DNA from 3 places in the Mesorhizobium sp. M0854 genome. Region 2 is predicted to be linked to each of the others. Evidence: riboswitches for the same ligand, from Rfam matches in the RefSeq annotation. Region 2 holds a riboswitch; each other region holds the start of a gene.
What was found. A riboswitch is a leader RNA that binds a small molecule or an ion and turns the genes downstream of it on or off. The one in region 2 is predicted to bind cobalamin.
Positions count from the first base shown of each region.

Region 1 (6,612 bases), on a different contig from region 2:
TCGCCCGACATTAGCCAGGGCGTTGACGAGGGACGAGGGCAGGACCTCCAGCAGGGAGCGGGAGATCAGGGCCTCATGTTCGGCTACGCATGCCGCGAAACCGATACCTTGATGCCTTTGCCGATCCAGCTCGCTCATCGCTTGACGAAACGACAGGCAGATGTCCGGAAAGCACGACAGCTTGGCTGGTTGGGTCCTGACATGAAATCCCAAGTCTCAGTGCGTTATGAGGGGTTGCGCCCGGTCGCCCTTGATACCATCGTCGTATCGACCCAACATGACGAGCAGGTCTCGCAAGAGACGGTCCGCGAGGGCGTCATTGAGGAAATCATAAAGCCTGTCCTGCCGACCCACCTGGAGACGGAAGGCATCAGAATTCTGGTCAACCCGACGGGGAGGTTCGTAGTCGGCGGGCCGCGCGGCGACTGCGGTCTCACTGGACGCAAGATCATCGTCGATTCCTATGGTGGGATGGGTCGTCACGGCGGCGGCGCCTTTTCGGGCAAGGACCCGTCCAAGGTTGACCGCTCAGCTGCCTATGCGGCCCGGTATGTCGCAAAGAATATCGTCGCTAGCGGACTTGCGGACGTCTGCGAGGTGCAGCTTGCTTACGCAATCGGCGTGGCCAGTCCGGTTTCTGTCATGGTCAACACGTTCGGAACAGCGAGGGTTGAGGAAAGAAGGATCGAGCGCCTCATTCTTGAGTTGTTCGATCTCAGACCGAAGGGCATTATCAAGATGCTTGATCTCTTACGCCCTATATACCGCAAGACCGCGACCTATGGCCATTTCGGTCGTGAAGAGCCTGACTTCACCTGGGAGAAGACAGACAGGGCCGACGAATTGCGTCGCGAGGCAGGACTTGCCGCCCCGTGAGGGGCTGGCGCCGAACGGATTGGCAAGCGGAAAGCCCATTCCCACTGGCCAGACCCGCCCGCGGCCGGCATGCCAGAAAGCCGGTGGGTTTTTTGGCGGAGACATGAATTATGCCGGACTATGACGTGCTTTGTATCGGAAATGCCATCGTCGACATCATCGCTCAGTGCGACGAGGCGTTCCTGGAGACCAACGGCATCATCAAGGGCGCAATGAATTTGATCGACACGAGGCGCGCCGAACTGCTCTACAGCCGCATGGGCCCGGCCATTGAAGCCTCGGGCGGCAGCGCCGGCAACACGGCGGCGGGCGTCGCCTCCTTCGGCGGTCGCGCCGCTTTCTTCGGCAAGGTCTCCAACGACGCGCTCGGCGAGATTTACGCGCACGACATCCACGCGCAGGGCGTCGCCTTCGACACAAAACCGCTCGACGGCGAACCACCGACGGCGCGCTCGATGATCTTCGTCACGCCGGACGGCGAGCGCTCGATGAACACCTATCTCGGCGCCTGCATCGAACTCGGCCCGGAGGACGTCGAGGCCGACAAGGCCTCGGGCGCGGCGGTCACCTATTTCGAGGGTTATCTGTGGGACCCGCCGCGCGCCAAGGAGGCGATCCGGCAGACGGCGAAGCTCGCCCATGCGGCGGGGCGCGAAGTATCGATGACATTGTCGGATTCGTTCTGCGTCGACCGCTACCGCGACGAGTTCCTCGACCTGATGCGCTCCGGCACCGTCGACATCGTCTTTGCCAACAGCCACGAGATCAAGTCACTCTACCAGACCGCGTCCTTCGACGAGGCGCTGGCCCGGATCCGCAAGGACTGCAAGATCGCCGCCGTCACCCGCTCGGAAAAGGGCTCGGTGATCGTGCGCGGCGACGAGACCTTGACCATCAATGCGACCAGGATCCGCGAGCTGGTCGACACCACCGGCGCCGGCGACCTCTACGCCGCCGGCTTCCTCTACGGCTACACGCAAGGCCGCAGCCTGAAGCAGTGCGGCGATCTCGGCTCGCTGGCAGCCGGGCTGGTCATCCAGCAGATCGGCCCAAGGCCAAGGCAGAATCTGCGCCGAGAGGCCGAGCAGGCGATATTGCTGTAGGTGGGGAGCCAAGAACCAGCTGCCCACCCTTCTTAATCCAGCCCGAGCCTTTTCTTCAGTTCCGCATTCTCCTTGCGGAGACGATCGGCAAGCAGGCTCTTTAGCCGCTTGTTTTCTTCCTCGAGCGCGACGAGATCCTTCAGCCCGTCACTGTCCGCCGCCGGCGCCGCCGCCTTCTTCCAAAGATAATATGTCTGTTCCGAGATGCCGGCGTGCTTCACCGCACTCTTGAGAGTAGCGCCGCCGCCGATCGAGGTCTCGATCTGCGCCAGCTTCTGGGCACGATCCTTCGCGGAGTAGCTCTTTCGGCCTGTTCGCGCTGACGGCGGTGCTTCAGTGGCCGCGGATATCGGCTTGGCGCCGTTCTTGCGGGCAGGCGAGCTCGCCTCAGCTTCTGGCTTCCTCGACCGCCGCGCTCTCGCCTTCGGTTTTGGCGTTTCCGTTTTGTCTGCCGGTTCGCTAACTACTGCTGACTCGGTTTCCAGAGGATTGGCCATGAAATGCTCCACTCGCGGTTCGTGCAAAGGTTCAGCATCAAGGACCACTACAGTAGAGTCAACAAGCTGACGATTTAACGGCTCGGCTTCCTTTGTTGTCTCGGCCATCGCCGCGGCGATGTCGAAATTGCCCCAGATGGAACGTGCGGATTTTTGATAATTGCGCTTTTGTTTGACTTCCACGGTGAATGGTCGCGTCTGCCGCCTCATAGTTCCTTCCTGAATAGGAGAATGAAGTCGCCGCTCGAATTTTTGGCGCTTCCTGCTTAGCGCGGAGCATTATCGTATAGCCGCTCAACGGGCAAGTGATGCCGGTCTTCGATGGCTGACCCATCTGGGGGATTTGAGCGGCTTCGCGCGTCCTGCGCATGCCTGTAAGGCCGCCAAGTTTTCTGGGTTAGCAGGCGCGCACTGTGGCAGCTTGGCTTGCACGGCGAGGCCATGGTTGAGTGAGGCGAAACAAATCCAACCCCGCGGTCAATCCCGAGGCTTCCCACAATGGCGAAGAGAACATCTTCACTCGTTCCTTTTGAGCACAAGACCTTCCGTTCAATATGGTCGGCTGCACTCATTTCGAACCTTGGCACCCTAGTGGAAGGTGCGGCGGCAGCTTGGCTGATGACGAGCATCGCAGCAGTAATTTTTGATCGCCCATCGTGCTGTGTACCAGCCCTGTGTCTTGCGCAAGTGGTCACGAACGGCTGCCGGAGCCTCGAAGACGCCCTAAAAACACATGCTGCGATTTTTCAACACGCTTGACGTGTTAGATTAATTCATCCACAACGCGTGTGTTGAACACGCGAGGTGAGTTATGAACATGAAAGAGCTTAGGGTTCGACTGGGCATGACTCAAAAAGATTTGGCAGAGCAGATGGCAACGACGCAACAGACTGTGGCCCGTTGGGAAACAGGCAAAACGCAGTTGAACGTCGAGCAGATCAAGGACCTTTGTCTCACGTTGAAATGCACGGTCGAGGAGCTGCTGGGCTGGAAGATTGACGTCGGGGAGTGGCGCACGAGCCCGTTTGCAATTGCCGATGCCGAAACGCGATACGGCACGCTCAGAATCAAGACGACTGTTGGCAGCCGCCAATATCCTATCGATGAAAAGGCGCGTGAATCGATTTTACGTCAGTTGAAGGAACTTCATAATCTGCGTAGAAATAACACAAGCAGGCCATGGCTGTATTGTTGGAGCCTTGACAACAAAATACTCTTGATAAATCCGCAATATGTCCGCACCATTGAGCTTATCGGTGACGATGTAGAGGAGCTGCCAGAGTATTATCATCCAGAAATCTATCGGGCTTTGGATGACTGGGATAAGGGTGAGGTTTCAGGAAAGCTGAAGAAAGAATGCGATGCCATCATCGCAGAGATGGGTGATCAGGAAGCCGTGCGCATGGCCTCCTATGTTCGCGTCACATATGACGACGGAGAAGATGAGTGGAACTTCTTGGATGAAGAAACCGCTACGACTTTCTTCGGATTGGAAGCTGCGACCTTTGACGTTCCCCAGTGTAGTTTCGCCGAAGTGGAGGAAGAAGGTTACTACCGAGCGCGATACGCCAACCTTGATCGCGTCGCGGTGATGGAGGTTCCAAGCGACCGTTATCACAGATTGACCGCGCCCGAGGAAGCTTAGAACCATCCACGAAGGGCGCATGTTACATCTCGACCTTGCGTGGTGCGTTTTCAGTACGAGATGACGTTAAGCGTAGGTAGTGGCAGGTAAGAGTGCTCGACCAGAAGCTCAACTGCCTCCTCAATATCGCTGCCGATGTGCCGCAGGACACCCCGCGGGAGCGTGGATAGGCGTGAAGTTCCTGCACTCCACGGTCCGCTCTCCCATCGCCGGTGTGTGCCCGACGCCATCTTGTGGACGAGCTTGGCCGCCTGCACCCGGTTGTATTCCGGCTTGCGGTCCGCCTGGGCGGTCCGCCGCGATGGCTATCTCCATGTCAATCGGCGCCGAACTTTGACTGCCCGCTGCTTTTGATGAATTTGGCGAGGTCCCGCGCATAATCACTCTTGGTCTTCTCCTTGAGGCCCTCTGTCGCGAACTTGTGGTCCAGCAGGGCAAACAGGTCCAAGTCCCCTTCCGCCTGTGGCGCTGGCTTGCCCTCACCGCCCTCGGCTTCCCAATTGGGGACCGCTTCTGCGCGCTGCACCGTGGCGATTGTCCGCCCAAGACGCATCACAAGATCGAACGCCAAACCGTGCGCGTGCACGACGATTTGCCGCTCAGGCCTCATTTGGACAGGACTTGAGCTGGCCCGGTGGTTTGAGCCGGGTTACCTTGAGCCGGTGGGCTGCCAACAAGCAGTTCGAGACATTGGCCTCGATCACTTCGCAACACGCCGCTGCGCCTGGCCTCGGTGTGCTCCCCCCCGAAATCGTTGTGTCATATCACCGAGGGCATCACGGCCAACAGCTTCCACATGGGCAACAGCCTCACCATTGAGCCGAATATGGTCGCGAGCAGATCACCAACGAAGCGGTCGGAACCTCGGAGCCGAAGTTCGACGCCGAGGTGGTTCGCATGATGCGCTAAGCAGCACCACGGCGCTTACCGGTATGTTTGCTGCCGGCAGCCGACGAACTCCTATCCTCCTGGACAAGGGCGCCGTGCGTCATTGCTTTGATTTACCGGCCGCTCAAGGCTTCCACAGTTTTCGCTTTCGAGGCGACCTTTGGAACATGCCAACGGAAATTTAACATAACGACATAAACATTTCTTTATGCGGCGTTGACAAAGAAGCGAACTGCTGTAATTGTCTCCCGCGTCGTGGTTCTCCGTACGGCGCTGCCGCAGCGGAGCTAAGAGGGAAGCCGGTGCGATGCCGGCGCTGCCCCCGCAACTGTTAGCGGCGAGCCAACCCCACTCATGTCACTGAGGCGAATAGCCTTGGGAAGACGGGTAGAGGCTATGACCCCGCGAGCCAGGAGACCTGCCACGGCGAATTACGTCCACGGGCGGGGTGTCTCGGTGGCCGCTGCAGCCTGGCGTTCGTGCCGGCCTGCTAGCGCCTTCCTTGTCACCGACGCCCCAACCATCGGGGTCTGGCATGACTATCTCTCAGCAAATTCCTGTAGCAACGCTCGGCGTGCCCCGCTTCGGTCGTCGGCGAGAACTGAAATTCGCGCTTGAAAGCTACTGGTCCGGAAAATCGTCCGCTGCCGACCTTCTCACGACCGCGAAGGCGCTCCGTGCCGCTAGCTGGGAGGAGCAGCACGATCGCGGCGTGTCGAAAATCCCGTCGAACGACTTCTCGCTCTACGACCATGTGCTCGACACCGCAGCCATGGTCGGCGCCGTTCCATCCCGTTACGGCTGGAATAGCGGCGAGGTTCCACTTGACATCTACTTCGCAATGGCGCGGGGCAACCAGGGTCAGACGGAGGATTGTCGACACGCTGGTCACCAGCAGGCGGCTCATCGGTCTGATGTAACCGCGATGGAAATGACCAAGTGGTTTGACACCAACTATCACTACATTGTGCCGGAACTCAACGATGATCAGACGTTCGCCCTCTCGTCGACGAAACCGGTCGATTACTTCATCGAGGCTAAAGCTCTCGGCGTTCACACACGCCCAGTCATCCTTGGACCGATCACCTTCCTCAAGCTGGCGAAATCGCCTGCCGAAGGATTCGATCCCATCGCGCTCCTGCCGCGGCTGCTGCCCGTCTACGAGCAACTCCTGCAGAGGCTGAAGCTGTCTGGAGCCGACTGGGTGCAGATCGATGAGCCAGCGCTTGTCCTCGATCTGAACCCGAGCGAACGAGCTGCGTTCGAATTCGCCTATGGCCAGCTGTCGAAAGCCGCGCCCGAGCTGAAGATCATGCTGGCTACCTATTTCGGGCCGCTGGGAGACAATCTCGAAACCGCGGTTTCTCTGCCCCTGGCCGGGCTGCATATTGATCTCGTGCGCGCTCCCGAGCAGCTGGAAACGATGGGTCGGCTCGCACCGAAGGATGTGGTGCTCTCGCTTGGCTTGATCGATGGCCGCAACGTCTGGCGTGCGAACCTGCCCGCCATTCTCGACCGCATCAAACCGATCGTCGCCGGCTGGCCCTTGGACCGCGTCGAGATCGCGCCTTCTTGCTCGATGCTGCATGTGCCGATCGACCTC
Region 1 covers NZ_JAMYOL010000022.1:25,193-31,804, reverse strand. Annotated here, with positions in the region: gene metK (methionine adenosyltransferase) at 1-876, shown strand, start outside; gene NKH99_RS24950 (adenosine kinase) at 987-1,979, shown strand; gene NKH99_RS24945 (transposase) at 2,012-2,686, opposite strand; gene NKH99_RS24940 (MFS transporter) at 2,975-3,235, shown strand; gene NKH99_RS24935 (helix-turn-helix transcriptional regulator) at 3,288-4,121, shown strand; gene NKH99_RS24930 (hypothetical protein) at 4,438-4,692, opposite strand; cobalamin riboswitch at 5,249-5,449, shown strand; gene metE (5-methyltetrahydropteroyltriglutamate--homocysteine S-methyltransferase) at 5,545-6,612, shown strand, end outside.
Region 1: another riboswitch for cobalamin. It lies ahead of metE (5-methyltetrahydropteroyltriglutamate--homocysteine S-methyltransferase); the one in region 2 lies ahead of NKH99_RS29320 (CbtB domain-containing protein).

Region 2 (6,612 bases):
ATTTGCCCTTGATGAACTGAACGACGCCGACGCGCTTGCCATAGCCGAGCATCCTGAGTGCCAGCCCAAAGGCGGCCGTGGTCTTGCCCTTGCCCGGTCCGGTGTTGACGATCAGCAGCCCCTTCTCGACCGTCTTGGCCGCGACCTCTGCGTCCTGCACCGCCTTGCGCTTGGCCATCTTGGCGCGGTGGCGTTCCTCGTCCTTGGGATCGATAGTATCAGCCATGTCATTTCACCTTGAGCGGCAGCCCCGCCACCATCAAAAGCACGGTGCCGGCAACAGCCGCGACGTCCTGGTTCAGCCGGCCGGCGGCGTCGCGAAACCGTCTTGCCAGCGCATTGTCCGGCACGATGCCCTGGCCGACCTCGTTGGACACCACGAACCACGGCCCACGCGGCCGCGACAGCACATCGGCCAGCCTCCGGCATTCGGCCTCGACATCATGGTCGGCCAGCATGTGATTGGTCAGCCACAGCGTCAGGCAATCGATCAGCACCGGCTGGCCGTCAGGCAGCGCTCCGATCGCGCCGGCAAGGTCGAGCGGCGCATCGATGGTCGTCCAGCCGGCGCCGCGGCGCGAGCGGTGCAGCGCGATGCGCTGGCGCATCTCGTCGTCATAGGCTTGCGCCGTGGCGATATAGCTCCAAGGCGGCGGGCCGACCGTCACCAGGCTCTCGGCATGCGCGCGCTTTCCCGAGCGCGCACCCCCCATGACCACGGTGAGTGCCCCGGCAGCGCGGGCAGGCAAAGCTGTCGCGCAGGCTGGTCGCCGTGCCCGTGAAGCGTCCGCGCACCACGCCGACGACCGCGCCGAGCACCAGCCAGAACACCAGATTGGTCAGCGTCACCGCCACCACGAACTGGTGGTGCAGGCGTTCCGGGATCGCCGTCTCGAAGCTATCGGGCTGCGGCGCGCCGACAATATGCGGCGCCACGATCAACGCTACGGCAAGGATCGCCAGCGGCAACGATCTGCGGAAGGCGATAAGGCCGAGCCCGGCGGCGGTCGCCACCACTGTTGCCCACCACCAGATCTGGCGTTGGACAAGGTCGGCCGCCGGCATCGCCGGCAGTTCCGGCGGCAGGCCGAGGCCCGGCGCCAGCGTGAACACGGCAAAGCCGGCAAGCCCCCAGAACAGGCCCTGGCGCCAGTTGCCGATGCCGCCGGCGAATTCCGAAACCGCAACCAGGACCAGCGCAAAGCCGATGCCGGTGACGATATTGGCAACGACGCTGAAGCCGAAGCGCTCGAAACCGTCGGCCGGCGCCCAGCCTTCGTCTTCCGCCGGAGCCATTGCTTCAGCCGGTGCCGGCGCGGCGCTGCTCATAGCCGTCGTGCCCGCGGCGCTTTCGGCCGGTGCCGCAGGTGCCGCGGCATGGTCATGGCCGCCGCCGGCCTGTTCGTAGACTTCCGCCTTTAGGATGAGCGGCACCGTGGCATAGGCTTGCATGCAGGCGAGAGCCACGCCGGCCACAAGCCCTGCGATCGCCGCGATGAACACGACGTTGCGAAACAGTGTCATGATGTCAGCCCCTTGTCAGTGGCAGGGAAAGCCCATCGAATGGCGATAGTCGTGCGCGGCATTGTGGACCGCATCGATATGCGAAAAGCCGACAAAGCCCATGACGAAAATGCCGAGGAATGCAGCAAGCGCCAGCTGCATGAGACGCGACTGCGAGGAGGCGGAAGCGCCGAGCGAAACGGAAGCGGTATTCATGTCTTGTCCTTTCGCCCTCCACCCGAGGGCATAGAAGTCAGTTTCCTGTCGCCGGCAGGTCTCCTGGCTCGCGGATCAGCGCCCTTCCCCACCTTCCCGAAGGCGAACCTTCAGTGGCATATGGAGAGGACTACCGCACACAGTTGCGGGGGCAGCCGCGGCATTGGGCAAACAACTTGCCCTAACCACATTCCCTCTTGGTTCCAAACGGAACCGACGACATCAGCGACTATAGGCAGAATCGCCGCGCCCGGTAAACCAAATTCCGCCGGATCGTGTGGCGAATGCGCCGCCTCGCCAAGTTCGCAGACCGGCGCCGCGATTGACAATTTTCGCAGCCGGGTGTCGGCTGACGGATGGGGAGGAAGCCGGCATGCAACCCAGCCCGAACAAGCGATCCCTACAACGGCCTGACGCGGCCCGAGCCGACGCTGCCGTCAACAGCCTATTGGGACATCGCGGCCTATCAGCGCGATCTCGAGGCATCTGGTATCGCAACTGGCTGCTCGTCTGCCGCGACGCGAAGCGCTCGCCGATCCGGCCGCCGATATCGACAACATCGTCGCGTTCGGTACCCAGGTGCTGGAGGAGGATGCTGATATCTGCGAGGTCAACCAGATGGGCCTGCGCTCGATGCGCCACAAGGCCGGCGTGCTGATGCCCGAGGAATACGACTTGCACCGCTTCCACAACTGGGTGCGCGAGCGCCATGCGGCGCTCGCACATCAAAGCGATTTGGGCAGATAACGCCAGGTGACGAAGCCGCAGGCCACCGCCAGCAGCCCGAGCGTCGCGAAAACCGCGCCCAGGCCGAAGAACGCCAGCACGCCGGCCAAAGGCTTTCCGGCTGTGGCCTAAAGCAGCCCTGATGCCGACCGGCGCCAACACGACGCAAGGCCCTGCTTCTTTTGACGGTGGCAACCGTGATAGTCGTCTTGCCGGGGCTGAACCAAGACAGCGAGACCATGAGCATCGACACGCCGACCGCAGCCGTTCAGGATCAACCGAAGTCGAAGCGCATCGCCGTTATCGACATTGCACGCGGCATCGCTTTGCTTGCCATGGCGAGCTATCATTTCACCTGGGACCTCGAATTCTTCGGCTACACCGATCCCGGCCTCACCGCCTTCGGCTGGTGGAAAATCTACGCGCGCTGCATCGCCTCGAGCTTCCTGTTCCTGGTCGGCATCAGCCTCTATCTCGCCCATGGCAAAAAAATCCGCTGGACCGGCTTCTGGAAGCGCTTCGCCATGGTTGCCGGGGCAGCGCTCGCAATATCGCTGGTCACCCGCATCGCCACGCCCGACGGCTTCATCTTTTTCGGCATATTGCACGAGATCGCGCTCGCCAGCCTGCTTGGCCTGGCGTTCCTGCGCCTGCCGGCGCTGCTGACGCTGCTTGTCGCCGTATTCGTCGTCGCTGCGCCTTTCTACCTGCGATCCGAGCTTTTCGATCATCCGGCTTTGTGGTGGGTCGGCCTGTCGGCGACCAACCCGCGCTCCAACGACTACGTTCCGCTGCTGCCCTGGTTCGGCGCCGTACTTGCCGGCATCGCGGTTACCAAGCTCGCCGCCACCTCCGGCGCGCTGACGCGGCTGTCGGCCTTGGCGCCCGGCCGCTGGGCAAATCCACTGGTCTTCATCGGCCGGCACAGCCTTGCCTTCTACCTGATCCATCAGCCGGTGCTGATCGGCTCGGTCTGGCTGTTTTCGCAATTCATGCCGGCGCAGGCCGAAACCAGGGAGGTGAGTTTTCTGAAATCCTGCCAGATATCCTGCGAGCAGGCACGCGACACCGAGTTCTGCTCCAGCTATTGTGCCTGCATGCTGGACACTCTCCAGGGCGAAGCCTCGCTTGACCGGCTCTACAGCGACGACCAGTCCCCGGAGTGGAAGGCGCACATTGGCGAGCTCGCCGGCACCTGCACCGCCCAAACCGAGGCGGCGGAACCGGGAACGCGCTAATCGAGGGAGGACAATAATGAGCGACAGTCACCCGAAACCCATGCAGCAAAATCCTGGGCAGCCGAAGCTGGGGCACATCCCATGGCCGCCGCTGATCTATATCGCCGCCATCATCGTCAGCGTCGCGCTAGGGCTGTTCTATCCGCTGCCGTGGATCGGCGATCTTCTCGGCGACATCCTGTTCGCCGCCGGCCTTGTGGGGTTGGTGGCGGTTGCCGCGCTCTGGTTCACGGCAATCCGCACCATGATCCGCGTCAAGACGACGCTCAACCCGAACGGCGTGCCTGACCATCTGGTGACCACCGGACCCTTCGCCGTCAGCCGCAACCCGATCTACCTCGCCAACACGCTGCTGCTGGTCAGCCTCGCCTTTGTCACTGGGATCGCCTGGTTCCTGCCGCTGGCAGTCATCGCGGCGTTCCTGACGCAGAAGCTGACGATCGAGAGCGAGGAGAAGGTGCTGACGGCCAAATTCGGTAAGAAATACCGGGACTACGCCAAAAGGGTGCGGCGCTGGATTTGAGCCGGCGCTGACGCCACGCTCATGTGGTGACGCCGAGTTCCACCAGCCGCTCGACGCAGGATTCCTCGGCTTGGTCGAGCTCTGCCAGGGTCTCTTCGAGGTCACGGCGTTTCTGGCGAAGATCCTCGCGCTTTTCCTCGATGCGCTTGATCATCAGCTTGAGCTGGCCTACCTCGCCGGGCGGCTCCCTGTACATCTGGATGATCTCGCGGATTTCGTTGATCGAGAAGCCGAGTCTTTTTCCCCGCATGATCTGGCGGATGAGATGCCGGTCCGACGGACGGAACAGCCGCGTGCGGCCGCGTCTTACCGGCTGCACCAGCCCTTCGTCCTCATAGAAGCGCAACGTCCGCGTCGACACGTCGAATTCGCGGGTCAGCTCCGTGATCGAATAATATTCCCGCATCGTCACTCCAATGCCCCGGCCACGCCGCGAGTTCCAACTGGCCGGCGCCGCCGGCGCCCAGGCGCGTACCAGAATCGGCGGACAAGGCACCTTTCAAAGCCTCGCATGGCATTTACGTAAAAGTCAATTGAGGTGACGTTCAGCGCACGCCGAACCACCATGTGGCGAGCCCGAGAAAGGCAAAGAAACCGACGACATCGGTGACCGTGGTGACGAAAACCGCCGAAGCCACAGCCGGATCGATCTTGAAGCGGTCGAGCAGCAGCGGGATAAGGATGCCCGCCAGAGCCGCCACGAACATATTGATGATCATCGCAGCCGCAATGATGCCGCCGAGATTGCGATCGTGGAACCAGGCAGCAGCCACGAGGCCGATCAGGATGGCAAAGATGATGCCGTTGATGAAGCCCACCCCGATTTCGCGGCGGATGATGCGGCCGGCATTGTAGATGTCGAGGTCCCTGGTCGCCAGCGCCCGCACCGTGACCGTCATGGTCTGCGAGCCGGCATTGCCGCCCATGCCGGCGACGATCGGCATCAGCACCGCCAGCGCCACGATATGCTCGATGGTGCGGTCGAACAAGCCGATCACCGAGGCCGCCAGGAAAGCCGTCAAAAGATTGACCAGCAGCCAGGGCACGCGCGAGCGCGAGGTCGAAAAGATGCTGTCCGAGAGTTCTTCGTCGCCGACGCCGCCCATGCGCAGCAGATCTTCCTCGGCCTCCTGCTGGATGACGTCGACGACGTCGTCGATGGTCAGCACGCCGACCAGCCGCTCGTTCTCGTCGACGACGGCGGCGGACAGAAGATCGTATTGTTCGAATTCGCGTGCCGCCTCCTCCTGGTCCATGGTGGCCGGGATGGCATGCCTGGTCTCATGCATGACCTCTTCGACCTTGACCGAGCGCTTGGTACGCAGGATCTGGTCGAGGTCGATGGCGCCGAGCAGCTTGAAGCTCGGATCGATGACGAAGATCTGGCTGAAACGGTCGGGAAGATTGTTGTCCTCGCGCATGTAGTCGATGGTCTGGCCGATCGTCCAGAACGGCGGCACCGCGACGAACTCGGTCTGCATGCGGCGGCCGGCGGTCTCTTCGGGATAGTCGAGCGAACGCCGCAGCCTGATCCGCTCGGTGAACGACAGCCGCGACAGGATCTCGTCCTGGTCCTCCTGGTCGAGATCCTCGAGAATGTAAACGGCGTCGTCGGAATCGAGCTCCTGCACCGCCTGGGCGATCTGCGCATTGGGCAGACTGTCGACGATGTCGCGGCGGATCGCCTCGTCAACCTCGGTCAGCGCGGAAAAATCGAAATCCTTGCCCAGCAATTCGACCAGCGCGCGTCGCTGTTCCGGGTGCAGGGCCTCGAGCAGGTGGCCGAGTTCCGACTGGTGCAGATCGTCGACTTCGCGCTTCAGCGTCAGCGTATCGCGATCGGCGATCGCGGCACCGATCTGGGCGAGGAACGACGACAGGATGACGCCGTCCTCGTCATAGATGTCGGCGCGGCGCTTCTCAGCCGCCCTGGCGCCGGTCATCTGTTCGTCCTGGCCTTCCACCAGCGCCTCCGCCATCGGATTTCCGGATAAGGTGCCTGTCAGGTCTAGACCATGATCCTGACAATCGGAATCGATTTTGCGAAAGGACCATGCACAACGACAAATTGCTACAGCGCCGTTCGCGCGTCCAAACGACGCGGCGCATACCGGATGGTAGGAGGAGAGGACGTTCTACAAACCTGCGGCGCTGCAAACCTTCGCGGCGGCAGGTAAAGGGCAGCGTATCTCCCCGCCCCGGTCAACCAGATGGGCAGATCGACACTGATTCAAAAACGGCGAGGCCGAGGGTGCGACGGCCTCGCTGGATATTGGACTTAACGGCTTCCCGATCAGGCGGCGTGGCGCTTGGCCTCAGCCGCATAGCGGTCCAGGAGACCGCTCCAGCCACCCTCCGATTCGAAGGCCTCGCGCATCGTCTCTGCGGTTTCGCCCATGTTCTCCA
Region 2 covers NZ_JAMYOL010000036.1:33,368-39,979, forward strand. Annotated here, with positions in the region: gene cobO (cob(I)yrinic acid a,c-diamide adenosyltransferase) at 1-226, opposite strand, end outside; gene cobU (bifunctional adenosylcobinamide kinase/adenosylcobinamide-phosphate guanylyltransferase) at 228-749, opposite strand; partial or broken gene NKH99_RS29315 (CbtA family protein) at 745-1,524, opposite strand; gene NKH99_RS29320 (CbtB domain-containing protein) at 1,540-1,719, opposite strand; cobalamin riboswitch at 1,756-1,952, opposite strand; gene NKH99_RS29325 (SRPBCC family protein) at 2,230-2,466, shown strand; gene NKH99_RS29330 (heparan-alpha-glucosaminide N-acetyltransferase) at 2,685-3,683, shown strand; gene NKH99_RS29335 (methyltransferase family protein) at 3,700-4,206, shown strand; gene NKH99_RS29340 (MerR family transcriptional regulator) at 4,226-4,612, opposite strand; gene mgtE (magnesium transporter) at 4,752-6,185, opposite strand; gene NKH99_RS29350 (SRPBCC family protein) at 6,500-6,612, opposite strand, start outside.

Region 3 (6,612 bases), on a different contig from region 2:
TCTCAGCAAAGCCGACCAGCCGGTCGACCGTCTCGGCGAATTCCGAGGCGCCGCGCGGGCCATGACGCATCTGGCCGGCGATGAAGCGCGGGTTGACCGCGCGTGCCCGCACGACGCGCGACACGGCCTCCCTGATCGAGCGCGGCTTCGGTCTTTGCGGGTCCGTGGTGTCGAGCACGATCACGTCGGCGTTCTTGCCGAGCGCGGCAAGCGCTGCCGAAAAGCCGCCGATGAAAGCGACGTCGGCCGAGCCTTCGAGGATGTCGCGGCCGGGGTCGTCGCCGGTATGAACCAGAAGGTCGGCCTCGGCGAGGCGGCCCTCAAAAGCGCCGGGCGCCGAAATGCCTTCGCCCTCGGAGCCGCCATAGGCGTGCGAGGTGGCGGCGAGATACGTGCGGCCGATCTCTTCGCGCGCGGCCCAGTCGCCGCTCGACAACAAGTCCTCGATGCCCGCGCCGTAAGTGCCCGGCGAGGTGCCGAAAATGCGCGGGCTGATCTTGCCGTCGATGCGGGTCCTAGCGGCGAGCGGGTTTTCCGAATCGTCCTCGTCGCGGGTCGCCACCGCGTTGGCCGCGGCGTCGATCAGCGCGATCTGGGTCGGGAACATGTCGCGGAACAGGCCCGATATGCGCCAGGTGACATCGATGCGCGGACGGCCGAGTGTTGCCGGCGGCAGCACGTCTATGCCGGTAATGCGGCCGGTGGCGGAATCCCATTGCGGCCGGCAGCCCATCAGCGCCAGTCCTTGCGCGATCTCCTCACCGCCGGTGCGCAGCGAGGCCGAGCCCCACAGGTCGATGACCAGCGAGCGCGGCCAGTCGCCATGCGATTGCATGTAGCTGCGGACCACTTCTTCCGCTGCCATCTTGCCCAGATCATAGGCGGTCGGCGTCGGCATGGTACGCGGGTCGGCGGTAAACAAATTACGGCCGGTCGGCAGCACATCGCTCCGGCCACGCGCCGGCGCACCGGCCGGACCGGCAGCGACGTGGCGGCCGTCGAGGGCGGCAAGCAGCGCGGTTTTTTCAGCTGCCGCACTTTGCCGGCGCAACGGATCGGTTTCGCCTTCGGGCGAGCGGCCGTAAATGTGCAGGCCGTCCTTGATGGCGAAATCCTTGAGATCGCAGAGCCAGGCGTCGATGCGGCGCAAAGCCTCGTCGGCTGCGTCGGTCCTGGCGACGCCTGCCTCTGAGGCGAGGCCGGTCTTTTCCGCCGTCTCGACGATCAGCTTCGCCAGGCGATCGCGGCGGCGGCGGTCGAGCCCGTCGGCCTGGGCATATTCGTCAACCAGTCGTTCAAGCCTGTGCTGGTTTTCGTCCAGCCCGGCGCCGGTCAGCGGCGGCGGCAGATGGCCGAGCGTGACGGCGGCAATGCGCCGCTTGGCCTGCGCTGCCTCTCCCGGGTTGGAGACGATGAAGGGATAGATGACGGGCAGGGGACCGGTGACTATCTCGGGAAAGCAGTTTTCGCAGAGCGCCACGGTCTTGCCGGGCAGCCACTCCAGCGTGCCGTGGGCGCCGACATGGACAATTGCATGGATGCCGAGCGACTTGCGCAGCCAGAGGCCAAAGGCGACCAGCGCATGGCGCGGCGGCAGCGTCGGGTCGTGATAGTCGGCGCGGCGGTCGGCTGAGCGCCCGCGGTCAGGTGCGAGTGCCACGGTGACGTTGCCGAAGGTGGCTGCGCGGAAGGCGAATTGTTTTTCGCTGACCAGCAGCGAAGGTTGGCGTTCTGTCGCGCCCCCCTCTGTCCTGCCGGACATCTCCCCCTCAAGGGGGGAGATTGCGCTGTTGTCTCTACTTTCGCCAATTACCGAGGGCCTTAAGGGAGAGCCGGTGGCGGAACTGCCAATCTCCCCCCTTGAGGGGGAGATGTCCGGCAGGACAGAGGGGGGTGCCTCGCACAAACCTGTCTCATCTTCTGGATTTCCCCATGCGGCTTCCACCGCAGCGATGGCCGACGGCGGCAATTCCGTCGAGAAGGTCAAATACTCCTTCAATGCCAGCCCATGGCCGCCCTTTTCCAGCGTCTCCAGCAACTCGCGCGGCGTTTGCGGAATGCTTTCAACGGCGTAGCCCTGTTCGCTGAGGTCGTGCAGCATTGCCAGGACGCTGGACGGCACGTCGAGACCAACCGCGTAGCCGGTGCGACCGGGGGCGCTCGGATAGTCGGGGATCAGGATGGCGAGCTTGCGCTCCGCACGCGGCGTCCGCTGCAGGCGCACGAAGGCCTCGACACGGTTCGCCACTTGCGTCACGCGGTCGGGCTCAGGCCGGTTGGCGAAGGCGCGGAAGGCCAGCGCCGGGTCGGTTTCGCTTTCGCCCTTGAATGAAATGGCGCCGGCCAGGATGCGGCCGTCGAGCTCGGGCAGGACGACGTGCATGGCAAGGTCGGCGGGCGCCAGGCCGCGCTGATTGGTTTGCCAGATGTCGCGGCGGGTGGTCGCGACGATGACCTGGAACACCGGCACGCCGGCGCGGTCGAACAGGGTTTCGACACCGGGCTCGGCACCCGAGGCGAAAGCTGTGGCGGTGATGGTGGCGGCAGGCTTCAGGGTTGCGAGCGCGGTTTCGACAAAGGCGAGCGACGCCGGGTCCTTGAGGCTGGAGACGAACATAGGCACGGGAGCCATGCCGCGGTGGCGCAGGGCTTCGAAAAGCGCGTCGATGGGCGCGACATCGGCGGCGAGCAGCATCGAACGGTAGAAGAGAATTGGCACGACGTCCCCCTCCCCCTCGAGGGGACCCGCAGGGCCGGGTGGGGTCGTCACGGCAGTGCGGGACGTTTTGTGTAGGCGCGCTTCGGAGAGGACCTCACCCCCGGCCTGCGGCCGGACCCTCCCCTCGAGGGGGAGGGGGACGCCGCGTTCTACGACCCCTAGTCCCGGATCGTAAAATCCCGCCTTTGGCACGCTAACAGGTTCGGCTACCGCGGCACCCGATCCAGCGAGACTTGCCAGCCTCTGCACCAGCGCCGTCATATTTGCCGGCCCGCCCTCGCGGAAATAGCCAAGCAGGCCGTCCAACTCCTCGCGCGGCAGCGTCGAGCCTTCGATCAGCCGCAAATCCTCGTCGTGGCTCTCGCCGGGCAGCAGCGCCAGCTTGATACCGCGATTTCGCGCGATAACGGCGAGCTGGTCGCAGCCATAGCGCCACCACTCGTAGCCGCCGAGGATGCGGACCAGAATGACCTTGGCGTGGCGGGCGACACTGTCGATCCACAGGTCGACGGACATCGGATGGCGCAGGTCGCGCAAGGCGGCGAGCCGCATCGACGGCAGGCGGTGCGCATCTGCCTTCCACGCCGCCGCCAGCCCGGCCAGGTCGCTGTCGGTGAAGGACAGCGCCACGACATCCGCAGGCGTTTGCCTGAGATCGACAGGCTCGGCGAGATCGTCGAGCGAGGCGGATGTGGTGGGGAGGATGTGCATCGCGGCTCGTACCTGGGGTCAGCCGGCGAGGATACGCTCGATGGCCGGGCGGTTCAGCCCTTTCAGCCCGATGACGACGAGGCGCGAGCGGCGGTCGTCTTCAGCGGTCCAGGCGCGATCGTAATAGTGGTTGACGCGCGGACCGACGGCCTGCAGCAGGAGCCGCATCGGCTTGCCGCCGACTTCGACGAAACCCTTGACGCGCAACACGTTTTCTTCCTCCGCCGCCGTGGCGACCCGTTGTGCGAGCTCGTCCGGGTTGGACACGGACGCGATGTCGATGACGAACGAGTCAAAATCGTCATGTTCGTGGTCGAGCTCGTCGTCGTGGTGGGTCTTGCGGTTCTCGATGTCGTCCTCGACGGCGAGGCCGAGGCCGAGCAGCACCGACGGGTCGACCTTGCCTTGCGAAGTCGGTACGATCTTCACCGCCCGCGCAACGTGCTTGCCGATGACGGCATTGGCACGGGCCGAGCCGGCTGCGTCCATCAGGTCGCTCTTCGACAGGATGATCAGGTCGGCGCAGGCGAGCTGGTCCTCGAACACTTCCTCGACCGGATCGTCATGGTCGAGCGTCTCGTCCTGCGCGCGCTGGGCCTGCAGGGCGTCCATGTCGTTGGCTACGCGGCCATCAGCCAGCGCCGGTCCGTCGACCACGGCAATGACGCCGTCCACCGTCACGCGGCTTTTCACCGACGGCCACTGGAAGGCCTGGACCAGCGGCTTGGGCAAAGCGAGGCCGGATGTCTCGATCAGGATGTGGTCGACCCTCGGCGTCAGCGACAGGATCTGGTCCAGCGCCGGGACGAAATCATCGGCGACGGTGCAGCAGATGCAACCATTGGCCAGCTCGACGATGTTTTCCTCGGGGCAGGTGTCGATGGCGCAGCCCTTCAGGATCTCGCCGTCGATGCCGATGTCGCCGAACTCGTTGACGATGATGGCCAGGCGCTTGCCTTTGGCGTTTTCGAGCAAATGGCGGATCAACGTCGTCTTGCCGGCGCCGAGAAAGCCGGTGACCACGGTGCAGGGAACGCGCGAAAGGGAGGCAGCGGTCATGTCAGGTCCTTCAAAAGGTCAAGGGGAGGGATGCGGGCAACCAGGCCGCGCTTCAGGCAATCGGGACGGCCGCGCCATGGAATGAGCCCATCCGTCGAGTTGGCGAACAGCTTTGCCCCGGTGACGAGATCGGCGCCGCTGGTCGTGATCAGATCACCGAAGACGTAGCTCCAGCAGCCGTCGCGCAGCATGGCCGCGCTGAGCCGGCGCTTGCAATTGCCGAGGCATTCGACGGTGCGGATTTTGATGTTGTCGCTGGAAGCAGCGCGGCGCGTGTCCTCTGCGAGCAGTTCGCCGGCGCGCGGATGAGCGTCCGAACCGGTCTCGTCACGGCAGGACGAGCAGACGATGACGGTAACGCCGGCCGGGGAATCACCATGGCCGGACAATAAATCCGCTGTCTCAGCCGGAAAACTGCTGTCGCGTTCCAAATCAGGCTCCTTGCCCGGAAAACCCGCCAGGCGATCGGATTCTTAGGTCCTAGACGGCAGGTCTCCTGGCTCGCGGGTCATCGCCTGGGTGCCGCCTTCCCGGGAATATCCCAGTGGTTTTCGGCCTTGGCTCGTCGCTTACAGTTGCGGGGACAGCCGCGGATTTGAAATCGAGATTTCGCACCGCATTCCCTCTTGGCCCCTGCCGTTGCGGGCAGGGGACCGTCTGGAACGGATTTAGGCTTGTGGGGGTAGTCGTGTCAACGCACGTCTATGGCGGGTAATGGATCAGTTTGAAATTCCGACGTGAGTCCGCGCCACGCTATGTAGCGCGATAGCACAATATGTATCCGCTCCTTTCAATCCAGGTATCTATGAAGTTGCGGCATAGGTGCTGACCCAGCCTGTAACGCTCGGAATAGCCGGCAAATACGAGAACTACGAGGACCGCCAAGAGGACAAACTTAGTTCGACGGCGGATAGTTATAACGCTTTTCATAAGGGCCACGCACCATCGGATTTTCAGCTTCCTTCCCCTCGATCAACGCCACAATGTCGCCGATCTCCCAAAGCTTGCCTTTGCGAGTTCGTTGGGATCGCGTGGGCGCTTGGGGTGCTTGGTCATCGTATTGCTTTGCTAGCAGGACTGCGGTAGCTGAGTTCGCATTCCGGGTTGGCTTGGTGATGCTCGAAATGTGCGCGCATGCCATTGACCGATGCTCTGTGCACCTTACCCAGCTGCTTGCATGAAGCGCATCGCACGCCGCCGTTCATTCCGGCGACGTCCTCGACGGGGCTCAAATGCCATATTCCGTTTTGAACGATTTCTACGTGCGACCTGTCCGGTGTAGCGATTTCTCGATCATAGCGTAGAGCTAGCCAAAGCGCAGGTAGAAAAATCTCCGAAATTTCAAACTGCCCACTACCCTACGGCGGCAACATCCGCGAGCGGCCGGCCCAAATCGCCGGCAGCGGTCACCTCGATGCGTTCCAGGCCGAGCCAGCCCTGCATCTGCTTCAATTCCTTGAAGAGTTCGGCAGCGGTTTGTGGCGGGGCGCCGGGCTCCGCATAGGCGGCATGGACGCGCAATACGCCGGCCGGACGGTCGGCCCTGAGGTCAACGCGCCCGACGATGCTGTCGCCGAGCAGGAATGGCAGCACATAATAGCCATACCGGCGCTTTTCGGCCGGCGTGTAGATCTCGATGCGGTAGTGGAAGTCGAACAACCGCTCCGTGCGCGATCGTTCGAAGACGACAGGATCGAACGGCGCGAGCAAGGCGCGCGCCTCGATCTTGCGCGGCAAACGGGCGTCCTTGTGGAGATAGGCTGTTTTGTTCCAGCCGTCGACGCTCACCGGCAACAGCTCGCCGGCCTCGACCAGCTCCTCGATGCGGCCCTTGATGTCGGCGGGCGAGAGGCGGAAATAGTCGCGCAGGTCGCCTGCCGTGGCGATGCCGTGGGCTCGGGCCGAGATGCGCAGCAATTCGCGGTGAGCGTCTTCGGGGAAGGGCGTTGGCAGACTCAGTATTGTTGGCGGCAGCACGCGCTCCGGCAGATCGTAGAACCGTTCGAAGCCGCGGCGATGCGCCGTGGTGATGCGGCCGGCCCAGAACAGCCATTCGAAGGCGTGCTTGGCATGGCTCCAGCCCCACCAGCCACCCGAACCCTTCTGCCCTTCGAAAGCCGACG
Region 3 covers NZ_JAMYOL010000011.1:19,858-26,469, reverse strand. Annotated here, with positions in the region: gene NKH99_RS18285 (cobaltochelatase subunit CobN) at 1-3,430, opposite strand, end outside; gene cobW (cobalamin biosynthesis protein CobW) at 3,449-4,489, opposite strand; gene NKH99_RS18275 (DUF1636 family protein) at 4,486-4,920, opposite strand; cobalamin riboswitch at 4,959-5,162, opposite strand; gene NKH99_RS32750 (hypothetical protein) at 5,542-5,745, opposite strand; gene NKH99_RS18270 (winged helix-turn-helix domain-containing protein) at 5,843-6,612, opposite strand, start outside.
Region 3: another riboswitch for cobalamin. It lies ahead of NKH99_RS18275 (DUF1636 family protein); the one in region 2 lies ahead of NKH99_RS29320 (CbtB domain-containing protein).